4 regions of the uncultured Chitinibacter sp. genome follow, and region 1 is predicted to be linked to each of the others. Evidence: predicted binding sites of a transcription regulator. Region 1 holds the regulator's gene; each other region holds the start of a gene.
What was found. Region 1 encodes FNR, which switches genes on or off when oxygen is low (the NO sensors DNR and NnrR bind a similar motif). Its sites were predicted from a motif close to TTGATNNNNATCAA; they were not measured.
Positions count from the first base shown of each region.

Region 1 (4,600 bases):
CCCAGCAACAGCAGCAGGACATTAGCAAGGATAAACAGCGAGAGTTTGAGCGCCTGCAATTGCAAAAGCAGCGCAAAGCTTGCCAAACCACCCAGCAAGGCACCGATCAGCGCATAGCCGGCCAGTCGGCCCAGATTAAAGCCCAGCAAATACGGCCAGCGCGCCGTAGGCGGCAATTGCAAACTAAAAGCAGTAACAATGCCACCGCACATGCCCACACAATGCCCGCCACCGAGCAAACCAGCCAAAAACAGGGCCAGCAGATCTACTTCCAGCACGCTATCCCGCCCACCGTTAAATCAGGCGAGAATACCGCGCTTGCGTCACCGTTGTCCGCAAATATCGATCAAACACCATGGCAATCGAACGGATCAGCAACCGGCCTTTGCCAGTTACAAACAGACCATCAGCCTCGATCTGCAGCAAACCATCTTCGACGAGCGGCGCGAGCAATTGCAGCTCGTCAGCAAAATAGTCGGCAAAAACGATCATATAGCTGACTTCAATCGCCTGAAAATATAGCTCGAATTGGCACATTAGCGCCTGAATCACCGCCCGGCGAATCACATCATCGCGATTCATCGTCAGGCCGCGCTGCACCGGCAACTGCTGCACATCGACCGCCTGATAGTACTCTTCCAGCGTTTTTACATTCTGGTAGTACTGCCCGCCCACCTTGCCAATCGACGACACGCCAAAGGCCAGCAAATCACAGTCGGCATGGGTAGAGTACCCCTGAAAATTGCGCTGTAGCCGCCCACGGCGCTGCGCCACGGCCAGATCATCATTCGGCAAAGCGAAGTGATCCATGCCAATCAGCACGTAACCCGCCGCCAAGAGATCGCGAATGGCGTTTTGCAGCATATCCAGCTTATCGCTGGCGGAGGGCAATTCGGCCTCATTAATCCGCCGTTGCGGCATAAAGCGCTCGGGCAAATGAGCGTAGTTGTAGAGGGCGATGCGATCCGGACGCAATGTCAGCACTTGCGCAATGGTCTCAGCGACGCTGGCCACGGTTTGCTTGGGCAGGCCATAAATCAGATCGACACTCACCGACTTAAAGCCATGCATGCGGGCGGCTTCAATCACAGTGCGGGTTTCTTCTTGCGATTGCACCCGATTCACGGCCTCTTGCACCGCGGGGTTGAAATCTTGAATACCCACACTCATCCGGTTAAAACCCAGCTGCGCCAAGGTGCGGATCATCGACTCGCCCACTTTGCGCGGATCAATCTCGATGGAGTATTCGCCAGTCGGCAAGAGCTCAAAATGGCTACGCACCATCCCCAGCAAGCGCTCAAGCTGCGCTTCATTTAAAAAGGTGGGCGTGCCGCCGCCTAAATGCAGCTGACTGACCCGTGAGCGCTGTGGCAAGGCCTGGGCATACTGGGCTAGTTCGCGCCCGAGATAATCCAGATACACATCCGCTTTGCTGGTGTCTTTCGTAATAATCTTGTTACAGCCGCAGTAATAACATACGGTATTGCAGAAAGGGATGTGAAAATACAACGATAGCGGATTGGCTAGCGCGCCGGGTAAGCGTTGTTGTAATATCTGCTCCAGCTGAGGACTGGTCATGGCTTGCGTAAAGCGATCCGCGGTCGGATAAGACGTATAGCGCGGCCCTTTGCCGTCGTAACGCACGATCAGCTCGCGATCAAATTCGATTTGGCCGCTCGGGTGCGGATGCTGGCTTGTTACAAATGTCATCGTGACTCTACTCCGATTCTACCCCTGCAGAATAAGAGCTAGCCTAATCCTCTGGTTTGATTAAAATCAATTCATCGTGACGGCGCATGCGGTAATTAGCACGCGCTAGCGGTACAATGTTTCCCTGTTTTTGTTTTCTGGTGAGAAGTTGATGATTTCCCCCATCCAAGTACGCGACATGACCCCACGCCATCTGCGCAATTCATGTGTTAACTGCAGTTTGCGTGAGCTGTGTCTGCCCATCGGCCTCTCCCAGGATGAAATGTCAGAGTTAGATAAACTGATCACCCAGGCCCGCCCGATTAAACGTGGCGAGGCGCTGTATCGTGCTGGTGAACCATTCCGCTCGCTGTATGCGGTGCGTCTGGGCTTCTTTAAAGCCAGCGTGATTTCTGAAGATGGCCGCGAGCAAGTCACCGGCTTTCACATGTCGGGCGAATTGCTGGGCATGGATGCCATCAGCACCGATGTACACACTTGCGATGCCATCGCCCTGGAAGACAGCGAAGTGTGCGAGCTGCCTTTTAGCGACATCGAAGACCTCTCGCGCGATGTGCCACTACTGCAACGCCATCTACACAAGGTAATGAGCCGCGAAATCGTGCGCGATCACGGCGTGATGCTATTGCTGGGCAATATGAAGGCCGAAGAGCGCCTCGCGGCATTCCTGCTGAACCTGTCACAGCGTTTCGCCGTGCGCGGCTATTCATCCAGCAGCTTCCATCTGCGTATGACGCGGGAAGAAATCGGTAGCTATCTGGGCCTGAAACTGGAAACCGTGAGTCGTACACTCTCCAAATTCCAGGACCAAGGCTTGATTAAAGTGCAAAACCGCTTAATCGAGTTGGAAAACATCGACAGCCTGAAAAAACTTTTGAACACCTGTCACGACGAATAAAGCACCACCGGGGGTATCATGCGCCAAGCCCATTTGATTGCCCCCTCTAGTCTTATACCCCTAATAGCCAGCCGATTGCACTGGCAAACTCCGCGCCAAACAGCCTTCTGCCTGCACCCGCTCAGCCAACAGCTACCCAGCATCGCCACGGATGAAGCAATTTTGCTGTTTCATCCTGGCTCCCCCTATCTGCAGCAACACTATCCTGAGCATCCGCTGTGCGAAGTCATCATCGTGCCCAGCCCTCTGGCCGGCCTGCACGGCTTTATGCTGGCGGCCAGCGGCGAGCATGCCGCGCTTGAGCAATCTGCCGAAATACTGGATCTGCTCGCCCCCGTGGCCAATGGCTGGCTGCACCTCGGCCCGCGCGGCTGCGGCGGGTTTATTCAGCAGATCTGGCAGACGCTATTGCCGCCCTCGCAAAGCGCCGAACAGCAAGACTGGCAAGCCATCCTCAGCACATTGCAACAACCCAACCCGTTTCAGCAGCAAGGGCCACTGCTAACGGCACTGAGCCATCAGCTCTTGCAACAACAGCTGCAACTATCCACCCTGCGTGGCCTCGCCCATCGCTTTCTGCAGGATTTTCCACCTGCAGCATTTCATGCACATCACCCACAGCTTGAGCAGGCCTTTGCGCCATTAATTAGCAACGAATACAGCCCCACTCACCAGCTGGCGCAACTACTCAGCCAGCAATAAGGCGAGCAGCCTCGCTCAAGCTCTTACAGGCGCAAACAAATAAAAAAGCCACCCGAAGGTGGCTTTTTTCATTACTCAACTACTTATTTGCTTTTGATGGTGTAGAGCGGGGTTTGACCTGCAACCACTGCGCCGCTAGCCAGATTGGCCAATGGGGCAAATTGATCAGCATTGGTCAATACCACCGGACTGATCACCGATTTAGCATTGTTGCGCAAGTATTCCAGATCCAGCTCCAGCACCGGCTGGCCGGCTTTCACTTGGCTACCTTGCTCAACCAGACGGGTAAAACCTTGCCCGCCCAGCTTCACGGTTTCAATCCCGATGTGCACGATCAGCTCAACACCGGCATCATTGATCAGTGCGAAAGCATGGTTGGTGTTGAAGATCTTCACCAATTGGCCATCACACGGCGCAACAACTTGATTACCGGTAGGCAGAATCGCCACACCTTCACCTACAGCTCGGGTCGCAAATGCCGCATCGGGCACATCTTCCAGAGCCACCACCTCACCCGTTACCGGGGACAGCAGTACGATTTCGCCGGGGTTAGAGGCTACAACGGCCACAGCCTCAGGCTGTGGCGCAGCCTCTGTTACTTTTTTCCGGCCAGAACACCACGCAGCGCGTCAGCGATCAGTTCGGCTTTAGGCCCAACGATGATTTGTACGCTTTGTTTGTTCAGCTTGATTACACCACTAGCACCAAGACGTTTGGCAGCAGCTTCATTCACCAGATCAGCATCATTTACCGACAGACGCAGACGGGTAATGCATGAGTCAACGTTGGTCACGTTAGCAGCACCACCAACTACATCCGCGTAGCCTTGAGCCAGTGACAGAGTGTCGCTAGCAGCTGGGGCAGCTACTGGAGCGGCAGCAGCAACGGCTTCTTCGTCTTCACGACCAGGCGTTTTCAGGTTCAGAGCTGCGATCACTGCGCGGAATACAAAGTAGTAAATCGCGAAGAACACCACACCTTGAACAATCAGCATGATCATGTTCTGGGCCAGCGGGTTGCGGCTAGACAGAACAAAGTCAACCAGACCGGCTGAGAAGCCAAAGCCTGCAATCCACTGCATTTGCGCAGCGATAAATACAGACACACCAGTCAGGAAGGCGTGAACCACATACAGCAGTGGTGCCACGAACATGAAGGAGAATTCCAGCGGCTCGGTTACACCAGTGAAGAATGAAGTTACCGCAGCAGCCAGCATGATTGAACCTACGCGAGCGCGGTTTTCAGGCTTAGCAGCTTGGTAGATCGCCAATGCAGCACCTGGCAGACCAA
Region 1 covers NZ_CAMFLP010000001.1:499,925-504,524, reverse strand. Annotated here, with positions in the region: gene QV747_RS02340 (sulfite exporter TauE/SafE family protein) at 1-278, opposite strand, end outside; gene hemN (oxygen-independent coproporphyrinogen III oxidase) at 295-1,710, opposite strand; gene fnr (fumarate/nitrate reduction transcriptional regulator Fnr) at 1,862-2,608, shown strand; gene QV747_RS02325 (hypothetical protein) at 2,627-3,310, shown strand; gene QV747_RS02320 (PTS glucose transporter subunit IIA) at 3,394-3,879, opposite strand; gene nagE (N-acetylglucosamine-specific PTS transporter subunit IIBC) at 3,906-4,600, opposite strand, start outside.

Region 2 (4,600 bases), on a different contig from region 1:
CATGCATAAACACCAAACCACAAACAGCGGCAAATCGGCCAGCAAAGGAATGCCGCTCAACAATTGATTTAGCTGGGTACCTAACATCAGGGCGGCAAACAGGATCACGGCCAGCAGCAAAGACATCATCATCAGCGGTAGCCAATTACGCCAGAAGCCGACCCAAGACATTTTCATCGCTTCACCAGCGGATAACTGATCCAGCATTACCAAGATCGGCGCATAAAAATAGGCGCTGTATACCCCCAGCAAACCCACCAGCAGCAATACGCCAATTGGCCATAAATGCCGGATTTGCTGCAGGCTTTCCAGCTTTTCGGGCAAGGCGCCAATGAGGCCGATGCTATGCAGGATGCCCGTGAGCATCGATACCGCCACGACTACCGCAAAGCCGCCGAGGATATAAAACCCGCCCACTTTCGCTAGCTCACTGGCCTTGGTTTTAAAGCCGAGGAATAGATCTTCCACCGGCGGTAATTGCCCAGCTACCGTACGCTGGGCTGCCACCGCAATGCCGCCCAGGAAAATCGGCGCGATGATCACACTCACAACAAAGCCGAGTACAGGCAGCAAGCCGGTCAGCAGCATCAGCCCAAAAAACAGCGTGCTAATTTTTAGCCACGGCACTGGGGCCTGCCGGTAAAGCTGATACGAGCGCTGCAGCCAAGCCCAGCCGGCCGCGAGCGGTCGTTTGCGTGGCTCAAGGGCCAGATCAATGATCACATTCTGATCGTGCATTTCACATCCAATAGTCTTGATTGACGCTAATGCTAGCAGCAAGGCCCAGTGTCGGCTATTTTTCATCGACATGATGACAGCGCCATGACAGGATCGCAGCTTAGCGTGGGAATATTAACTCAGACTTAAATCCCCGCACCCGGTTCCGGGCATGAAAAAACCGCGCCTTGCCGCGCGGTTTTGAGGGTTGAGCTTGGTCGCGAATTACAGCGCGGCCAGTGCCTGACGGGCAATCATCAGCTCTTCGTTCGTCGGGATCACATACACCGCTACTTTGCTGTCGGCCAGCGAGATCCGGCGTGGTTCGCCAGAGCGTACCGCGTTGGCGGCTTCATCCAGCTCAACACCCAGCCAGCGCAGCTGGTGACAAACATTCGCGCGGGTAATGTCGTCGTTTTCGCCAATCCCGGCGGTGAATACCAGGCAATCCAGGCCACCAATGGCCGCGGCCAGTGAAGCTGTTTCGCGTGCTACGCGACGGGCGAAGTAGTCGGTGGCAAATTTAGCGCGTGGATCGCTCGAGGCGTGCAGATCGCGCATATCGCTAGAAATCCCTGACAGACCCAACAGGCCAGATTCTTTATACAGCAGGGTTTCGATCTGTTTGGCATCCATCTTCAGATGGTTCATCAGATGCAGCAACACGCCGCCATCGATGCTACCGCAGCGGGTACCCATTGGCAGACCTTCCAGCGCGGTAAAGCCCATGGTGGTTGCTTGGCAGGCGCCACCCAGTAGGCCGGCCATCGATGAGCCATTGCCCAAGTGCGCAACTACAGTGCGGCCTTCAGCGGCGCGGGTATCGATCTGTGGCAGAACGCTGGCGATATATTCATACGACAAACCGTGGAAGCCATAACGGCGAATGCCTTCTTTCTGGGCAAAATCCAGCGGCAGCGCAAACATCTGGTTCAGTTCGGGCTGTGTGGTGTGGAATGCGGTATCGAAGCAGGTGACTTGTGGCGCATCGGGCAGCAAGTCTTGCAGAATCTTGATCGGCGCGATGTTGTGCGGCTCGTGCAATGGCGCCAGCGGAATCAGCGCTTCAAGGCCAGCCAGCAGCTCAGGCGTAACCCGCTCGGGTTTAGAATACTGCGTACCGCCGTGCACCACGCGATGGCCGATCACTTTGATCTGGCGGCCGCCCAAACGTTGCTGCAGCCAAGCAAGCATATGGCGCAGTGCGTAATCATGGTTTTTAGGCACATCGGCAGGCAGTGTTTCGTTGGCGACTTTCTCGTCGTTGGCATCTTTGGCGCTGAATTTGGGCTCAACATACAGGCCTTCCATCTGGCCTTTGTACAGCACTTGTGGATCAGCCGCCGTCGTTTCAAACAGTGAAAACTTAATGCTCGACGAACCGGCATTAATCACCAAGACCAAATCGCTCATGAACGAACTCCTCAAAGGCGGAAAAACGACGTCGGCGAAGGTTGGCTCTTGCCGGCGCAGGATTGTTTAATGAATACTGCCTGACGACTATGTGCAGCATAGTCTAGTCGGCAAAGGCCGACATCGTATTGGCGAATATCAAGCCTTGGATAGTAAATAATGACAATGCGCTACACCACGCATCTGATTTGTGCCCCAGAATTACCCGAAGCTGCCGAAGTGGCCGTGTTTCACGTGAAACCGGGCCAGCAAGTAGCCGCGGATACCTGCCTGATCACCTTGCTGGCTGCCGATCAGGAATGGCCGGTGCTGGCGCCCGAGGCCGGACAAGTCAGCAGTTTGATGGTCGAGTATGGCGATTTCGTGAACAGCAATGATTTATTGCTGATGATGGAAATCGCCGAATTGCCCACCGGCGATTTACTGCTGCCTGCCGATGAATCTGACGCAGCGCCAAGCGCCGCGCCCGCCAGCCCTCCGCTATTGGCGGTCAGCCCCGCTGCCGCCACCTTGGCGGCCAAGCTGGGGCTGGATTTGAGCCAGCTGCAAGGCGTGGCCGTGATTGATGAAGCCGCGGTTTATGCCTTTGCACGGCAGGAATTAGCCCTGCTCGCCCGCCTGCGCCAGCTCTTGCTCCGCCCGTAGCCGGCTGAGCAGGCAGTGCAGCATTTCGGTGGATAAGCCATGCAGCACCAGCCGGTGGCCGGCGCGCAGGGTGGATAGCGGCACCAGCGGATGCTTGTTATTCAATAGCAGCAGGTGTTGGGGGGTATTGAGAATCGTGGCGGCGTACACCCCCATGGTTTCATCCAGCTGCAGCGAGTTGGCCGCGCGCCAGAAATCATTGTCAGTCAGAAAGAGCTGATACACCGGGGTGAAAATCTCGATCGCTGTTTGTAGATCAATCCCATTCAGCCGCCCCTGCGGCATATCGGCCAGCGCCAGCGGCGGCTCGCTAATCATGCTGAAATCCACCGGATTTACTGGTGCCAGCGTTTGGTCGCTGGCTTGCAGCGCCTGATTTAAGCGAATCACAAAATTGAATAGGTTCAGGTCGTGCTTGAGAAACAGCTCGTCTTCCAGCGCATCGATGTCAGCGGGCTTGAGTGGCGATAGGGGCACTTCCACCGGCGCATTGCGGGCCACAAACTCGATGATCTGCGCGCCCAAGTGAAAATGGCGCAAGATCAGCCAGTTGGCCTCGGGCGAAACAAAACCCTTCAGCCCCCACACCAGAATACGGTGCAAGAGCTTGGAGGCGGCCCAATTTTTCGGCAGCACGATTTTGCATAGCTGAATCACAATGATCAGCAGCCGTGCCAATGGCCGCACCAGCGGCAGTAGATATTGCCGCGAGGGCGAGGCCGAATCCGTCAGCCACGCGCGCTTGACCGGCTCGGGCAACGGGGTGCTCTGGTCGAGATACAAGGCCTGCCAGGGGTTAGGGTCGCGGGGGTCGTGCGGTGCATCCAGAAAATGGCTCATACCGGCTCCTGAATATGGTCAAATTGCATTAAATACAGCTGCGCGGTGCGGCGCGCCGTGGCGTAGATGGCGTCGGCGGCCTCGGGGGCTAAGGCCAAAGTGATCTCCACCGCGGCCAGCCAGCGTGCCAAGTGGTGCTCGTCATTGGTGCCGTGATATTCCAAAAAGCGAAAGGCTTGTGGTGGCAGTGCCACTTGCTGGCGCAACAGCGGCAATAGCGCCGGCACAATGCGCTGGCCGGTGCCTTCGATGATATAAATCGCCCCCAGTAGCCCCACCGGATTGGGCGTGGCAGCCAGAGCGTGCAAATAGCTATTGAGCGCCTCGCCGCCGGGATTACGCCGCAGCGCATCCAATGGCTGAGTGCCGCCAGCGGCTTGATAATCCTGATACAGAATCTGGAAATCATTTTGCTCATCGCTGGCGTGCAGATCAATCAGCGCGCCCAACGCAGCAAAATCGCCGTCAAGCGAGGCCGCGGCTTCGCGCATCCAGAGGCTACCCTCTCGCACTTGCGGCACCCATTGCGCAGTCCAGTTGCGATAGGCTGCCACATCAAAACGTCCACTAACCAGTTGATGAATCACCGGCGTGCGCCACACTGATGAGCGATAGTCCTGCCATAAACTAGCCAGCCGGCCGAGTAATGGCTGCAAGGGCTCGGGCGCTTCGCTCGGATTGTGTGGTGCCTGGATGTTAGGGGTATATAGCTGGGGTGATTCTAACGTATTGGTTGCAGCCTGATACTCGGGCTGGGTATTGGTGTCGCTGCTGGCATCTTCCACTTCAAATAGCATAAACGCGGCGCTAATGCGGCCCGACTCGGGGATAAAGCAGAATATCTTCTCACCGGCGCGCAGGGTTTTTTGCTGCAAAAACTCGGCCAGCATAATAAAAATCGAGGCCGCCCCGGTGTTGCCCCGGCTGCTCAGATTGCTATACCAGCGCTCGGCCGGGATGGTGAGGCCCGCCTTGGCCAGCAGCT
Region 2 covers NZ_CAMFLP010000002.1:266,355-270,954, reverse strand. Annotated here, with positions in the region: gene QV747_RS05135 (BPSS1780 family membrane protein) at 1-738, opposite strand, end outside; gene QV747_RS05130 (acetate/propionate family kinase) at 943-2,130, opposite strand; gene QV747_RS05125 (biotin/lipoyl-containing protein) at 2,290-2,775, shown strand; gene QV747_RS05120 (DUF6999 family protein) at 2,731-3,615, opposite strand; gene QV747_RS05115 (iron-containing redox enzyme family protein) at 3,612-4,600, opposite strand, start outside.
Region 2: a site for FNR is predicted at 2,259-2,272, ahead of QV747_RS05125 (biotin/lipoyl-containing protein). Genes of this name have one in related genera too.

Region 3 (4,600 bases), on a different contig from region 1:
GGGGAAATAGCTGCTGCTCCCGCTGGCGCACGGCTTGCACGATGGCATGCAGGGGCGGGTTTACAAATTGGATATCATCCAGCAAGGCCGTAACGGATTGGGCAGACATGGCAACACCTGGGCGGCAATCAGCGAAGCCCTGATGCTACCGTGTTTGCCCCACCCGGCACTATCGCGCCAGCGCAGGTTTGGCTGCGCCGGGCCAATAAAAAACCGCCTGCGAACAGGCGGCTTGGGTATATAGCCAGAGGCCAATCCAGATCTGCCCCAGCGGGCTATACCTATCAGGCCGTGCGAGTGGAGTGCATGCCATCAACCAAGCGATCGCTGTGCTGCGCAAAGTAGAACCACTCATTGCCCGGATTAGCAGCGGGATTGGGGAACAAAATATAGCCATCGGCAGGCGCGGTCACCGCGCTACCATCCGCGCGGTGGCCGATCAGATCGCCAGCGTGCAGCTTATCGAAGCTGGCCCAGGTTTTTACAAAGGCATCGCCCAGATCATGGCGATCGATCACTTGCGTGAGTTTCAGCAATTCAAACTCGGTTTGCACCGCAGGGGCTGGCTCATCGGCCAGATGCAGATGGGCGATGGTATTGCGGATGGCCTGATAGGCAACTTCGGGCGCGTCGGCGTCCAGATGCTGACCGCATTCCAGCGTGAGCGCGATACCGCCGTGAGCGCGGGTGTATTCGGTGGTGCCCACGCCGTAGCTTGGGTCGGTGCTGAGCATGTGCGCGCGCTCGCTGGCCTTGCTGTGCGCCAGGCGATGTTTCACGCCTTCGGCGTAGGTTTCCAGCCAGCCTTCCACAATGCGTTTAGGGCCAAGGCGCATTGCCAGCGCTTCTTCTTCTGCGGCACGAGAAAATGGCGAGAGTTCGCCATCGTTGTTTTCAGGCCCGAGCATAATAAATGGCTCGCCCGGTGGGTTGGTGGTGGAATGCAGATCCAGCAGCACGTCTTGCTGCTCCAAGATCGGGCATAGCATATTGGCGATGCGGTCTTCAAAATCATGCGGCAACGCATTCGGGCGTAGATTGCGGTTCAGGTTGCGATCGCCATTGCGCTCATTTTTGGCATGCGCCAGCGGATTGGTCACCGGAATAAACGTGATCTGGCCGCGTTGCAGCACCAATTGGCCGGAATCCAGCTCGTTCATCACGCGCTCAATCGCGATCGGGCCGCAAATCTCGTTGCCATGCACGGCACCCAACACCACCAGCTTGGGACCCGCCGTTAGGCCGTGATAAACGTAAGATTTGAGCATGTGCTGATGGTGCATGGCGTTGATTCCGCGAAACAATCAAAGAGGTGCAATTATCGCGGGATTACCGCGAAATGGCGAGACAATGGGCGTAAAAAAACGCCATCGATGATGGCGTTTTGTGTGGTCTACGCGGTTTAAGCCGACGCAGGGGGTTGCAGCCGGCTGCTGATTTCTCCTGGATCGTCTAGATCGCGTGACAGCTTATTTCTGCAGCAAGGCAGGCCGCTTATTTTTTCGACATGGCGTGACCGCCAAAGGCATTACGCATCAGCGACAGCATTTTCATCGCGTAATCGTCGTTGCCACGTGAAGCAAAGCGCGAGTAAAGGCTCGTTGCCATCACCGGCGCCGGTACACCCAACTCCACTGATTCGAGCACCGACCAGCGGCCTTCACCTGAATCAGGTACAAATGGGTTCAGCGATTCGAGTTCGGTATCGTGCGAGAACGACTCAGCCACCAGATCCAGCAACCAAGAGCGCACTACTGAGCTATGACGCCAAGTTTCGGCGATTTCAGCCACATCCAGATCGAATTCTTTTTTCGCTTTCAGCATGGCAAAGCCTTCGGCAAAGGCCTGCATCATGCCGTACTCGATACCGTTGTGCAGCATTTTGGTGAAGTGGCCAGAGCCAGCTGGGCCAGTGTGCGTCCAGCCGCGATCAGCGGCAGGCGCCAGGATTTTCATAAATGGCGTTGCGATCTCAGCGGCATCTTTATCGCCACCAAACATCAAACAATACCCATTCTGCAGGCCCCACACACCGCCAGAAACGCCGGCATCAACGAATTTGATATTCAGCTCAGCCAATTCAGCCGCATGGCGCTGGCTGTCTTTGTACATCGCGTTGGCGCCATCGATGATCAGATCGCCCGGGGCCAGCAGCGTTTTCATTTCAGCAAAAGCCGCTTCAGAGATCTCGCCCGATGGCAACATCAGCCATACCACGCGCGGGGTAGGCAGCGCAGCGATCAGCTCAGGTACAGAGGCAAAAGCACGGAAGTTGGCTTCTTCTTTAGCCAAACCCTCCCGAGTCTCAGCGCTGACGTCAAAGCCCAATACATTGGCTCCGCCGCGCGCGAGACGGCGTGCCATATTGCCGCCCATTTTACCCAAACCGATCATTGCGATATTCATTGTGTAGTCCCTTCTAGGTGTCGAGTTGCGAGCGGGTAGCTGGCAACTTCGCCTGTAGCCAATAAGATGCGTACCCGTATTTTCTAGCAAGACAGCGCGCACGCCAAGCCAGAATTGCACTAATCCCCTAATTAATTTACCTAATTCGCGGTTTTAGCCGCTTTTCGGCTGTTTTGCGCGCCGCAACACTGGGCAGATTCGCGCCGCAGAAGGCCTAAACCTTGACTTGGATTAACATTCTGGCCAGTGCAGCGGCCTAAGCTCTTTCATCCGTCTTTGTACGCATCTGCACGAAAGAGGCCCCATCATGCCTGCTACTGCCCTGCCCGAGCTGGTTTGTCCGGCCGGCAGCCTGCCCGCATTGAAAGCCGCGGTCGACCATGGCGCCGATGCCGTGTATCTGGGCTTTAAAAATGCCACCAACGCCCGCAATTTTGCCGGGCTCAATTTCACCGACGCCCAAATCAAAACCGGCATCGAGTACGCCAAACAGCGCGGCAAAAGTGTACTGATCGCCATCAACACCTATGCCCAAGCCGGCCGCGTGGCCGAGTGGCATCGCGCCATTGATGCCGCCGCCGATGCCGGTGCCGACGCCGTAATTTTGGCCGACCTCGGTTTGCTGGATTACGCCACCCGTGTTCACCCTACCTTGCATCGGCATTTATCGGTGCAAGGCTCGGCCACCAATTTTGAGGCCGTCAATCTGGCCCACGATTACTTTGGCATTCGGCGTGCGGTCTTGCCCCGGGTACTGACCTTGCCGCAGGTGGAATACGTGATCAAAAACACGCCCGTGGAAATCGAAGTGTTTGGCTTTGGCAGTTTGTGTGTGATGGCGGAAGGCCGCTGTATTTTATCCAGCTACGCCACCGGCGAATCACCCAATACCCATGGGGTGTGTTCGCCTGCAAGCCATGTGCAATGGATTCCACAGGGCGATACCATGTCAACACGGCTGAATGGCATATTGATTGACCATTTTGCCGCTGATGAGCCCGCCGGCTACCCCACGCTGTGCAAAGGGCGCTTTGAAGTCAACGACGCCACCTATTACGCACTGGAAGAACCCACCAGCCTGAATGCACTCGCCGTTTTGCCCGAATTACTGCGCATCGGCGTCAAAGCCATCAAGGTGGAAGGCCGGCAGCGCAGCCCTGCCTATACCGCCGAAGTCACCAAAACATTACGCGCCGCACTGGATGCCGCCGCCGACCCACGCTATTCGGTCAAACCGGCGTGGCAACAGGCATTGAACAAAGTCTCGGAAGGCCATCAACAGACGCTAGGCGCCTACAGCCGCCCCTGGCGTTAATGGCGAGTGACTTGACCTAATTGGAGTAGCCCCATGCAACTGACTCTGGGCCCTATTTTGTACTACTGGCCACGCCAGCAAGTGCTCGATTTTTATGCCGCCGCCGCCGATTGGCCAGTGGCCACCATTTATCTGGGCGAAGTCGTTTGTGCTCGCCGCCATGAATTAAAAACCGCCGATTGGCTGGCCCTCGGCCAAGAGCTGGCGCAACAGGGCAAGCAGGTAGTTTTTAGCTCGCAAGCGGTATTGGAGTCGGGCTCAGATCTGAGTAGCCTGCGCCGCCTGGCCGCCGCGGGTGGCTGGTTGGAAGCTAATGATCTGGGGGCGATACGCGTGGCCCGGCAAAGCGAGATCCCCTATGTGGCCGGTACGCATTTGAATATTTATAACGGCAACACGCTAGATTGGCACGCCCAAGCTGGCGCGGTGCGCTGGCTACCGCCGCTGGAAGCCAGCCAAAGTATGGTGACGCAAATCCTGGCCGAGCGCACCAGTACACTCGAAACCGAGTTGTTTGCGCACGGGCACCTGCCCTTGGCGTTTTCCGCCCGCTGCTTTACCGCGCGCCACTATGATCTGAACAAAGACGCCTGTGAGTTCAAATGCCTGGATCACCCCATTGGGCTAGCCCTCCACACCCGCGAGGGGCAGGCGTTCTTGCGCCTGAATGGCATCCAGACTCAATCCGCTGCCTGTCATGCCTTGATTGCCGACATCCCACAACTGCAAGGCATCGATTACCTACGCATCAGCCCGCAGCCGGGGTATACCGCCGAAATCATTGCCGCCTATAGCGCGCAGATCAATACCCAGCCTCATACCATCGACTGGCAGCAAATTCACCCCGAAGGCATCGTGAACGGTTATTGGCACGGCCAA
Region 3 covers NZ_CAMFLP010000004.1:231,586-236,185, forward strand. Annotated here, with positions in the region: gene QV747_RS07785 (DUF1801 domain-containing protein) at 1-109, opposite strand, end outside; gene QV747_RS07790 (succinylglutamate desuccinylase/aspartoacylase family protein) at 285-1,283, opposite strand; gene gnd (phosphogluconate dehydrogenase (NAD(+)-dependent, decarboxylating)) at 1,495-2,406, opposite strand; gene QV747_RS07800 (peptidase U32 family protein) at 2,714-3,721, shown strand; gene QV747_RS07805 (U32 family peptidase) at 3,755-4,600, shown strand, end outside.
Region 3: a site for FNR is predicted at 2,628-2,641, ahead of QV747_RS07800 (peptidase U32 family protein). Genes of this name have one in related genera too.

Region 4 (4,600 bases), 120 kb from region 1:
CGCACTTGATAATGAATAGTCATGCAAATTCCTGAAAACTAGCGTTTGGCGAGGCCAACTTGATTGCGGCCTGCGGCTTTGGCTTCATACAGTGCCTGATCGGCGGCATCGATGAGATTTTGGGCACTCATACCATCAATCAGCTGGGCTACACCGGCGCTGAGCGAGGCCACAAACTGCGCATCATGGCCGCACTGGAGCAGGGCATTAAAGCGCTCGCGCAATTCATCCGTACGCTGGGCGGCTTTGATTAGCGTGTGGTCGCGCCAAATTACGGCAAACTCTTCCCCGCCATAACGGCCAACCAGCTCGGCATTGGGGCTAAATTCCTTCAACAAGCGCGACAAACTCTTGATCACCAGATCACCCACCGAGTGGCCATACTGATCGTTAATGCGCTTGAAATGATCAATATCGATCATGGAATAAGAGAGCTGGCGCGATTCTTTGCTGGCCCGCGCGACTTCCCGGCCGAGTGCGTCGATTAGATTGGTGTGATTGAGTAAACCCGTAAGGCTATCGCGGGTCATCCAGCGGCGCAGAGTGCGGTAACGCTCAACCGTGATGCTGACGGCAGCGATGAGTTCGTCGGGCTCCATATTCTTGACGAGAAAGTCATCGCCGCCCATGCTGCGCGCCATCAGTTGGCGGCCCCGGTGGGTTTCGGTCGAAAGAAACACAATCGGAATCGAATCAAACTGCGGGTGCTGACGAATCACCTTGGCAATTTCATCGCCATGGCACTGCGGCATATAGACATCGAGTAGCAAAATATCCGGCTGATCGGCTTCCAGTCGCTTCAAAATTTGCAAAGGATCGGCCAGATGCTTCACCACCATGCCCGCGCCATGCAGCACCGATTGCGCCCACTTGGCCACCATTTCCGAATCATCTACCAGCAAAATACGGTAGGGCGGTGGGTTACGCTGCTCATCATGATGATCAAGCCGATCAATCAGCGCCTGAATATTAAGCGGATACTCAAAAAAATCAGTAACCCCCGCGCGCAAAAACTCCAGCTGTTTGACGATATCTAGCGCAAATGAGGCGAGGAAAATCGGCCCCTCAAACAAGCGGCGGATTAAGGGCAGGCACTGCAGGGCGCTAAAATCGTTTAGCCCATGCTCATCCAGCACAACGGCGAAGGGTTGCGCACTGTGCATCGCAGCCAGCAGGGCGCTATTGCGATCAAACACCCGGTAATCAAAGCCGAAAAATGCCAGCTGGGCGCCAATTTTGGCCAGCGTGTCTTGATTCGGCGCCACAAAATAAATCAGGCGAGGGGTGGCAGACATGAACAGGTCTCGGTCTTATTCTTGTTGGTAAAGTTGATTGAGTTCGCGGCGCATTTTTTTCGTGGGCCGACCTTTGATATGGGCGTGATCAAACTGCGGTTGCATCGCGCGCATAAATTGCTCACGTTCACGCTGCGCAATACTCTCAGCGGTTTCTGCATACAAAGTGCGGGCCAGCTCGGCTGCGCGACGCTGTTCGCTCAGCGCCAGCACTTGCACCACAAAGCGCCCATGCTCGGTGCGTATTTCGAGGGTTTCCGCTGCTTTCAGGCTACGCGATGGTTTTGCCCGTTCGCCATTCACGTTAACATGCCCGGCAGCAATCGCTTGCACCGCCAAAGAGCGGGTTTTAAAAAAACGTGCGGCCCACAGCCATTTGTCCAGACGGACTTTATCCTGCGTCAATTTCGGCTTTCTCCCAAATCGATGCTTCAATTATATCGTTCAGTTGGCCACTAGCCATGGATAAAAAAACAATCGAGCAATTAAAACAACTGCGCAAAAATCTGCGTAGTGCCAAAGCCACCCCCATTAGCCCGCCCAAACCAAGCGAGGCCGAATTATTTGCCCGCGCCATGCAGGGGGTGCAACCATTAGCGCAGCAGTATATTCAGCATCCGCCACGGCATCCTAGCCCCTGGCCACGGCAACAAGCGGCTGGGCTTACTGAAGTCATCGCTGACATGAGCGACTTCTGGCCTTGGGATGAGCTAGAGCCGGGCGAAAGCCTGCATTTTGTGCGCCCCGGCTTGCGCGTAGAAACGATCCGAAAACTGCGGCGTGGCGATTGGCCGGTGGAGAGTGAATTGGATCTGCATGGTGAAAACATTGATAGCGCTCGCCCCAAAGTCGCGCAGTTTTTGAGCCAGAGCGTGGCGCGGCGTTTGAAATGTGTGCGCATTATTCATGGCAAAGGTCTGAGCTCTCCTGCCGGCCAACCCATTTTGAAACTGAAGCTTAAAAACTGGCTCGCGCAGCGCGATGAAGTGCTGGCCTACACTCAAGCCAGCCCGCAGCTCGGCAGCGCCGGAGCGGTGCTTATTTTGCTGCGCAGCGCCAAAAAATAAGGTGAAGTACATGCAAGCATTTTGGTGGTATTGGCAACATCCGCGCACAAAACAGAGCCTATTTGCGCTGTGGACGCTGGCCATTTGGGTAGGATCATTAGGGCCTGCCGCGCCGCAAGTGGTCGATCAGGGCGACAAAATTCAGCACTTCATAGGGTATGCCACGCTAGCCATTCTGGCATATAGGCTTTGGCCATATACCCTAAGAGTGTGGCTCTTTACTGCGACGATGGGGGTCTTGGTCGAGATCGCACAATCGTTCACCCCTAATCGCAGCTTTGATCCGCACGACATGCTTGCCAACGCGCTCGGCGCCGCGCTGGGCTTGCTGTTCATCCGCTGCTACTCGCGCTGGCGTCAAAGTTGACTAGGCTGGGGTAAACCAATCTGGAGGAATGCCCCATGTCTATGCCCCGCAGCAGTGTCATTAGCGCCATCAGCGCCCAGCTAGAACAGCTTAGCCCCGCCGAATTAGAAGCGCTGTATAACCGGCTATACCCGCAAACGCCCATCGTGCAAGTGGGCCCAGCCTTATTCGAACATCAAGATATGGATGATTGATTTAAAGCAAAAAACCCCGGCATCGACCGCTAATCTGCGCTGTAAATATTAACCGGCCAAAATGCCAAAAATGAATATCCGCTTGTGCGGGAAAGGCATAGAATATTTTCATGCATTCGGAATACCCAAACCCGAATGTCAGTCAGGAATCGAGTATGTAGCAAGCAAATCATTACAACACCGGCTAGAAACTGATCCAGATCAATTTTTTCCGCTGGCGTGGTGATTAGCATAATTGGATGTAATTTTTTTGTATCGGCCGATGCCTGAACGACGTTTGCCGAACAGCGGTAGAACAGCCAAAAGCGGTTTTGGCACAGGATGTCCAGCCGACATCGCCACAAGGAGATACTCATGAACGCCCCAATCGATAAAGCTCTGGATCAATCACAACTGGACGCCTGGCGCGGGTTTGCCGCCGGCGAGTGGCAACAGCAAGTTGCTGTACGTGATTTCATTCAGGCTAACTACACCCCATACGAAGGGGATGATCAATTCTTGGCGGGGCCGACTGAACGTACGACCCAATTGTGGAATGAACTGTCAGCCTTGCTGAAAGAAGAGCGTAAACGCGGCGTGCTGGAAGTATCCGCCCAGTTTGGCTCAACCATCACCGCCCACGATGCCGGTTATATCAATAAAGACCTGGAAACCATCGTTGGTCTGCAAACCGACGCGCCACTGCGCCGCGCGATTATGCCTAATGGCGGTTTGCGCATGGTGCAAAACGGCCTGAAAGCGTATCACTTCGAAATGAACCCGCAAATCGAAGAGATTTACACCAACTACCGCAAAGACCATAACAACGCTGTATTTGATGCCTACACTCCCGAAATCATGGCCTGCCGTAGCTCAGGCGTGATTACCGGTTTGCCAGATTCATATGGCCGCGGCCGGATTATCGGTGACTATCGCCGCGTGGCGCTGTATGGCGTAGATTTTCTGATTGCCGACAAAAAACGCGAAAAAGCCGAGCTCGATGATGTTGCATTCAGCGAAAACGTGATTCGCCTGCGTGAAGAATTGGCCGAGCAAATCAAAGCGCTGAATGAATTGAAAGTCATGGCCAAAAAATATGGCTTTGATCTGAGCCGCCCAGCCGCCACAGCGCAAGAGGCGGTGCAATGGCTGTACTTTGGTTACCTTGCTGCAGTAAAAGAGCAAAACGGTGCGGCAATGTCGATCGGTCGGATTTCGACTTTCCTCGATATTTACTTCGAACGCGATATCAAAGAAGGGCGCATTACCGAATCGCAAGCCCAGGAATACATCGACCATCTGGTAATGAAGCTGCGGATCGTACGTTTCCTGCGCACCCCAGAATACGATGATCTGTTCTCAGGTGACCCAACTTGGGTGACTGAATCAATCGGCGGTATGAGCGAAGATGGCCGTACTTTGGTCACCAAATCAAGCTTCCGTGTACTCAACACCCTGTACAACCTCGGTCCAGCGCCAGAGCCTAATCTGACCGTACTGTGGTCAACGTCATTCCCACAAGGCTTTAAAGAATTCTGCGCAAAAGTATCGATCGACACTTCGGCGATTCAGTACGAAAACGATGACTTGATGCGGCCAAAATGGGGTGATGACTACGCCATCGCCTGCTGCGTATCCGCGATGCGCGTGGGTAAACAAATGCAGTTTTTTGGCGCTCGGGTCAATCTGGCCAAAGCC
Region 4 covers NZ_CAMFLP010000001.1:616,067-620,666, forward strand. Annotated here, with positions in the region: gene QV747_RS02800 (M61 family metallopeptidase) at 1-23, opposite strand, end outside; gene QV747_RS02805 (diguanylate cyclase) at 39-1,295, opposite strand; gene QV747_RS02810 (RNA-binding S4 domain-containing protein) at 1,311-1,700, opposite strand; gene QV747_RS02815 (Smr/MutS family protein) at 1,757-2,362, shown strand; gene QV747_RS02820 (VanZ family protein) at 2,373-2,729, shown strand; gene QV747_RS02825 (hypothetical protein) at 2,765-2,923, shown strand; gene pflB (formate C-acetyltransferase) at 3,278-4,600, shown strand, end outside.
Region 4: a site for FNR is predicted at 3,115-3,128, ahead of pflB (formate C-acetyltransferase). Genes of this name have one in related genera too.